Halotia branconii CENA392: one gene and its partner. The main gene of each other region encodes a partner of the protein of the gene in region 2 in a complex. Links are inferred from orthologs where the notes say so. Each region holds a gene or a part of one and is shown on either strand. Other genes may lie near its edges.

Region 1 (3,393 bases), 1.2 Mb from region 2 along the record:
TTAAGTAACAATACTCCGGTAGAGGTGATGTCTGGGAATAAATCGCTTAGCGCTTACGCACCATTAATCAGCCGCTACCTCAACCCTGATGATCTGGTCGCTCATGCCACTCCATTAGTGAGTGGTAAAGAACTAATAATAACATTAAATATTCCAGCTTCGCCAGTGGTGGGCGAACTCCTAACAGAAATTGCCATAGCACGAGCTGAGGGGAAAATTTCAACACCAGCAGAAGCGATCGCTTTTGTACGTAAGTTAGTTTAGATAACCACAAAGACTTTTCCAGTGTCAGTATCACAACAAGCACCAATAATTTTCAGTTTGCTATTTTGTAGTAATTTATACGGTTAATAATTTTAACCTTTAGAACTAATGAGACAGACCATGAGTGCGATCGCTCACTCTGGCTCACTGCCATCATAGGACTGCTACGGATCAGTTAAAATTATGATTAATTCTCAGTTTGCTGACCCTGTAAATATGACTATGCACAATTCCGTTGAATTTCAAGACGCTTTTGATGTCATTGTCGTCGGTGCAGGTCACTCCGGTTGCGAAGCAGCCCTCGCATCTGCTCGTCTCGGCTGTCGTACTCTGCTATTGACCCTCAACTTGGATAAAATTGCTTGGCAACCCTGTAACCCAGCGGTAGGCGGCCCTGCTAAATCACAGCTGACTCACGAAGTAGACGCACTTGGTGGGGAAATTGGCAAAATAGCAGACCGCACATACCTGCAAAAGCGTATCCTCAACTCTTCACGAGGGCCTGCGGTTTGGGCATTACGCGCCCAAACTGATAAGCGTGAATATGCAGCAGTAATGAAGAATATTGTCGAGAACCAAGAAAATTTAATCATTCGCGAGGGGATGGCTACAGACTTGGTGCTGGGCGCTAACGATGAAGTAATTGGCGTTGCAACTTACTTTGGTGTAGCTTTTCAGTGTCAAGCAGTCATTTTGACAACAGGTACTTTCTTGGGCGGAAAGATCTGGGTTGGCAATAAATCCATGCCAGCAGGACGGGCTGGGGAATTTGCAGCCGAAGGCTTAACGCAAACTTTGAATCGCTTGGGCTTTGAAACTGGACGCTTAAAAACTGGGACTCCAGCGCGGGTAGATAAGCGATCGGTGGATTATAGTAAGATGACTGTTCAGCCAGGCGATGAAGAAGTACGCTGGTTTAGCTTTGACCCCCAAGCGTGGGTAGAACGGGAACAAATACCTTGCTATATTACCCGCACGACTCCTGAAACTCATCGACTCATTCGAGAAAATTTACACCTGTCGCCAGTTTATGGCGGTTGGGTAGAAGCAAAAGGCCCTCGTTATTGCCCCAGTATTGAAGATAAAATTGTGCGCTTTGCTGACAAAGAAAGCCACCAATTATTTATTGAACCAGAAGGGCGGGAGATTCCAGAATTATATATCCAAGGTTTTTCTACAGGGTTGCCAGAAAATTTGCAATTGCAAATGTTGCGGAGTCTCCCAGGTTTAGAACAATGTTTTATGTTGCGCCCGGCTTATGCTGTGGAATATGACTATATCCCCGCAACCCAGTGTTATCCCACACTGATGACAAAAAAGATTGCTGGTTTATTTTGTGCAGGGCAAATTAACGGTACTACAGGTTATGAAGAAGCGGCAGCCCAAGGAATAGTGGCGGGAATCAACGCCGCCAGATTGGTGCAGGGTAAGGAAATGATTATTTTTCCCCGTGAGCAAAGTTACATTGGGACGCTGGTAGATGATTTGTGTACTAAAGATTTGCGCGAACCTTACCGAATGCTCACCAGTCGGTCTGAATATCGTTTATTATTGCGTTCTGATAATGCTGACCAACGCCTAACGCCTCTAGGGCGAGAAATTGGCTTGATTGACGATCGCCGCTGGGAATTGTTTACTCAAAAACAACTAGAGATTGCTACTGAAAAAGAGCGACTATACAGCACACGGGTCAAAGAACATGACGAAATTGGACAAGCGATCGCTGCTATTTCCCAGCAAGCAATTAAAGGTTCGATTACCCTAGCTGAATTACTCCGTCGTCCGGGATTTCATTACGTTGACCTCGACAGTTACGGATTAGGAAACCCCAATCTCAAACCAGCCGAGAAACAAGGCGCAGAAATTGACATCAAATACTCTGGCTATCTCGCTAGACAACAAAATCAGATTGAACAAATTGCCCGTCAAGCGCAACGCCAGTTACCTGCGGACTTAGATTACACAAAAATTGATACCCTCTCTAAAGAAGCACGGGAAAAGCTAAACAAGGTAAAACCGCTAACCATCGGTCAAGCAGCACGTATTGGCGGAGTGAATCCCGCCGATATAAATGCTTTATTAATATATTTAGAATTGCGTAAAACCCAGCCCCAACAAGCATTTCCAGCTTTAACTTAACTTCAACTTCGTGAAGGGTGAGTATAGTAGAGAAGAAGAAGAGATTAGTATGATAGATGACACGAATTAAGTACTGGCATTATCAGCAGTCTCCGAAGTCAAGTTGAACTTAATACTACCAAGCAATAAAAACTCTACCCACAAGGAGATAGAGTTTTGTAAGTGGTCAGCGATGCACTGAGTTTCGACTGCGCTCAACTACCGCGTAGTCGAAGTGTAGTTAGTAGTCAGTAGTAAAGCGAAAAGTCGAGTCAGTCTCGTGGGCGGGTTTCCCGACTTGAGAGAACTGGCGTTGTGCGTCCGGGTTTCCCGGCGCAGAACTTTTCAAGACAGCGAAAAGTGCGGTCTTGGGTTCTACCCAACAAAAGCAACTTTTCAAGACAGCGAAAAGTGCGGTCTTGGGTTCTACCCAACAAAAGCAACTTTTCAAGACAGCGAAAAATCAAGCCAGTCTCGTGGAAGGGTTTCCAATGACAACTGACAACTGACAACTGACAACTGACAACTGACAACTGACAACTAACCCGCGTAGCGTAAATAAAATCCTAATTCCCAGGCAGTAGGGGCGGTGTGTCCCATACTGGCAGCCATAAACCAAAATGCGTATGTTACAAGCAACCAGTACCCATCTAATTATTCCAGAACCATCAGAAGACTTGCTCGCCAACGAGCCTTGGTCGATAGAACTCTATGCTGATGGCTTGATGGATGAACTCTTTGCCGATATTGACGAAATTTTGGACGCTAATGTGAGTCTGCCCTCTCAAACTATCAGGCATGGTAGTCGCACACCACGTCGTTCCTCAGAAGAAACTACCGCCCGTGATTGGTTCTATCAGTCAGGGAACTATTCCAGACCAATAACTACAGAATATGAGACAGTTAATGTACCGCAGATTGTCTTACCTAGTACACTTACCCAAGTTAGGAATAAGCAAAGTCAGGTTGTAATTGATAATCCCAGCGCGAGAGCAATTAGTACTAAACGTG
Region 2 (3,740 bases):
ATACTGTTTATTTGAAAATAGCGCAGTAAATTTTCTGAGTTAAGTTGTCTTAAACTTTTTTCGGGTTGCAAATTTCCCTCATGTAGCAATCCTACACAGTTGATTACTAAGTGCAGGTTGCTAATTTCTGCACGTATTTGTTGGACACATTCACTAATCTGTAATTCGTCAGCAATATCTATTGATAAACAAATTAATTTATCAAAATGTTTGTCTGCAAGAGTCATTAACTCTGTAGCTGATTCAAGTTGACGATAAGTTGCATAAATTTTACTAACCTGTTCATTTTGCAATAATTTTTTGACAAAACCTAAACCAATACCTTGATTAGCTCCCACAATCAATATATTGATATGATTTATTTCATTTAAAAAAGACATATAGGTAAATTAAAATTGGGCATGGCATAAGAAAATAAAGTTGGATTTAATTATGTCTAATCACTTATCAAGTTAGTTTTGGAGGTATTTTATATTCGTAGCGAGAGACAAAAAAAGCCCCCATTTGTCTATCGCTATGATGACGGAAACCAAAGCTTTCATATACTGCTCTCAGGCGTAGACGTGAAGCTTGGCAATCTAGCCGTAAATAACATCTACCGAGTGCTTGTGCGTATTCGATTGCCCAATTAATTAGTGCCGAAGAGACTTTACCTCCAGAGTAACGTCGCCGAATAGCTAGGCGATGTACAAATGCTGATTCCTCCTGAGAAATGTCAGGCCAAAAAAGCAAATCCTCAAGCTGAAACTTAATTGTACCAGCTGGTTCACCAGCCCATTCAGCAATGAAAAACAAGCCTTCGGCAATATCTTCAGAGATACTTGCTGGTGAAACTTCGCTATCATGCCACAAAGGTATACCACGCTGCTGAAGCCATGAAGCTGCTTCTAACAGCACATCGGAGACTATCATGGTATCTTGTATGGTTGCTTGGCGAATTGAGATGTACATAAAGTAGGATACGATCTAAAAATGCCTACAGGTTTTCAACAAATCTTTTTCTGCTGTTTTGGCAATCTTCATACTACCACTCTAACTAGCATTTTAATTCATTTGCTACTCAAAATATAAAACTCATATTTAATTTTGACGAAGCTAGGTACATTATTATTTTTTCTTCTCTATTCCCTACCTCTACGAGTGTTCACCAAATCAAACCAGATTACTTTGTGAACACTTAATTTTGAAACATTTAGCTAAAAGACAATCTGCAAAATCTGATTTATTTACCAATACAGAATTTACTGAAAATTCTATCTAAGACTGATTCTGTAACTTCCTCTCCAGTAATCTCGCCTAATGCATGAATTGCCCCTCGTAAATCAATTGTCCAGAAATCAAGAGGCAATTTTTCCGCAATTGTTGTTTTTACTTGTTCTAAGGATATTTTGGCTTGAATTAAGGCTGAAGCTTGCCTTTGATTAATCGCTAAATCTATGTCAACAGCTTGAATTTTTTCAGTTTTAATTATTTCTAAAATTGCTATTTCTAAGGTATCAATACCTTGGTTTTGTGCCGCTATTGTGGTGACAATTTGATTTATTTTATCGGGATATTTCCAAGACGCGATGAATCGCGTCTCTACAAGGTCTATTTTATTGATGACTAAAATTAAAGGACGATGCTTTACTTGGGCGTAAATTTCTTGATCGCCTTTTGTCCAACCTGCTGAAGCATCGATGGTAAGCAAGACTAAATCAGCGGCATTGGCAGCACGACGCGATCGCTCTACGCCAATTTTTTCTACTTGGTCTACTGTTTCTCTAATCCCTGCTGTATCTAGCACTTGCACAGGAATCCCCCCGACAATTAACTGAGATTCCACAACATCGCGGGTTGTACCAGGTAAATCGGTAACAATAGCGCGATCGCTTTGGCTCCAAGCATTCAACAAACTCGATTTCCCAACATTCGGACGACCAACGATCGCCACTTTCAAACCTGTGCGTAGCAGTTCACCTTTGTCTTTCGTGGCTAATAATTTACTGATTTCTGCGGCAATGTTTTTGATTTCTGATATGATAGCTTTATCATCCAGAGGGGGTAAGTCTTCCTCAAAATCAATTCTGGCTTCAATCTCTGCCAAAATATTTAGACAATTGGCGCGTAACTGGCGAATCGGCTGAGCTAACTTACCCTGTAAACCCACTAAAGCAATTTGTGCAGCTTGAGGCGATCGCGCTCCGACTAAATCAGCAATACTTTCAGCTTGAGTTAAATCCACCCGCCCATTCAAAAACGCTCGCAGAGTAAATTCTCCTGGTTGGGCTAGTCTGGCTCCATTTTCCAAACACAGTTGCAGTACTTGTTGTACTGCGATAATTCCACCATGACAATGCAATTCCACTACATCTTCACGAGTGTAAGAACGAGGGGCTTTCATAATCAACAACAGCGCTTCATCTATTAGCTGTTGCGTCTGAGGATGACGGATATAACCATAGAGAATCCGGTGAGTTTCCCAAACTTGCCGTCCTGGTGCATGAAAAAGAGTTGCGGCGATCGCGATCGCTTGGGAACCAGAGACTCGGACAATGCCTACACTACCCTGTTGCGGGACAACAGCAGTAGCGATCGCAGCAATGGTTCCAGTACTAGCTAAGAGTTGCGACATGAACACCCTTTTTGGCAAGACATTGCATATATATAGTAATTCGGTTTGATCTCGCTTTGCGAGAAAGGTAAAGGGCAGGAGGCAGAAGGTTGATTTGTTGGTTGAGTAGCCCTATCTTTCTCGAATTTGGTTTAAGACCCCCCTCAAACTTTGTTTGGCAGTCTTCGATTGCAGGGGGATTCTGACCCACCAGCAATCGATCTTTCTGCCTTCTGTCTTCTTCAATATGGGTGGAGTTTCTTATTTTTCAATCGGCAGATTAGCAAGCCGACTCCACTCATTCCAAGATCCATCATAATTCTGCACATGGGGATACCCCAGTAAATACTTTAAGACAAACCAAGTATGTCCAGAGCGTCCACCAATAGCACAGTAGGTAATCACCTGATGTTCAGGAGTAATATTCTTATCGCCATAAAGTGCTTGTAAGTCTTCCATTGACTTAAAAGTTCCATCATCGTTCAAAGCTAATCCATAAAAAACAGATACTGCACTAGGGATGTGTCCTGCTCGTTCAGTTGCTTTGGGTGGCTCATTCATAAACCACTCGCCATTGTATTCTTGAGGTGTACGCACATCAACTAACACGCAATCTGTTTTACCAATTGACTCCTGCACTTGCTGATGGAAGATTCGCAAATTTGCATCAAGAGCAGATACCTGATAACTGGTTGGTGATATGACTGGTGCTTCTGATGTCAGCGGCAAACCTTCCATAAGCCATTTTCGACGACCACCGTTAAGCACCCGCACATTGCCATGACCAAAGACTTTAAAAAGCCAAAATAACCATGCCCCAGTTGCAGGTAAATCGCCATAATCGCCATAAGTAATCACTGTTGTATCTTTGCTAACACCAGAACGTGCTAACAGTTTTTCCCAGGCAGTGGTATCAAAATTGATGCGGTAATCGGGAAGTAACAAATCACTCAATATGTTCCAGAAAACTGCATTGGGAATATGTGCGTTATTGTAAGCTTCGGGACTGATGTCTGCTTCGATGATGCGAACTTTAGGATCGTTGAGATGGTTCATAACCCACTGGCAATTAACAAGTGCTTCAAGATGGGCATACTTGAACATATTTTTATAATTTTGATAGAGGTATTGAGGTAATATATGGTTG

Evidence for each region.
Region 1: the proteins of mnmE (region 2) and mnmG are in contact, whole or in part, in a solved structure (PDB 9HIP), measured with the Escherichia coli proteins. The link is inferred for Halotia branconii CENA392 from one-to-one orthologs.

What each region holds. Positions count from the first base shown.
Region 1 is NZ_CP124543.1:2,067,815-2,071,207, reverse strand. Bases 1-2,941 are described here. They hold mnmG (tRNA uridine-5-carboxymethylaminomethyl(34) synthesis enzyme MnmG), read left to right. Parts: upstream 1-480; coding sequence 481-2,403; downstream 2,404-2,941. Other genes in these bases: QI031_RS09175 (CCA tRNA nucleotidyltransferase), read left to right, coding at 1-264. Outside these bases: QI031_RS09165 (hypothetical protein), read left to right, coding at 3,009-3,393. UniProt on the Escherichia coli protein: NAD-binding protein involved in the addition of a carboxymethylaminomethyl (cmnm) group at the wobble position (U34) of certain tRNAs, forming tRNA-cmnm(5)s(2)U34.
Region 2 is NZ_CP124543.1:3,257,350-3,261,089, reverse strand. The notes cover bases 419-3,252. They hold mnmE (tRNA uridine-5-carboxymethylaminomethyl(34) synthesis GTPase MnmE), read right to left. Parts: upstream 2,615-3,252; coding sequence 1,223-2,614; downstream 419-1,222. Other genes in these bases: QI031_RS14240 (sulfurtransferase), read right to left, coding at 2,855-3,252; QI031_RS14250 (GNAT family N-acetyltransferase), read right to left, coding at 448-951. In the rest of the region: QI031_RS14255 (SDR family NAD(P)-dependent oxidoreductase), read right to left, coding at 1-380; more of QI031_RS14240, read right to left, coding at 3,253-3,649. UniProt on the Escherichia coli protein: Exhibits a very high intrinsic GTPase hydrolysis rate. Involved in the addition of a carboxymethylaminomethyl (cmnm) group at the wobble position (U34) of certain tRNAs, forming tRNA-cmnm(5)s(2)U34.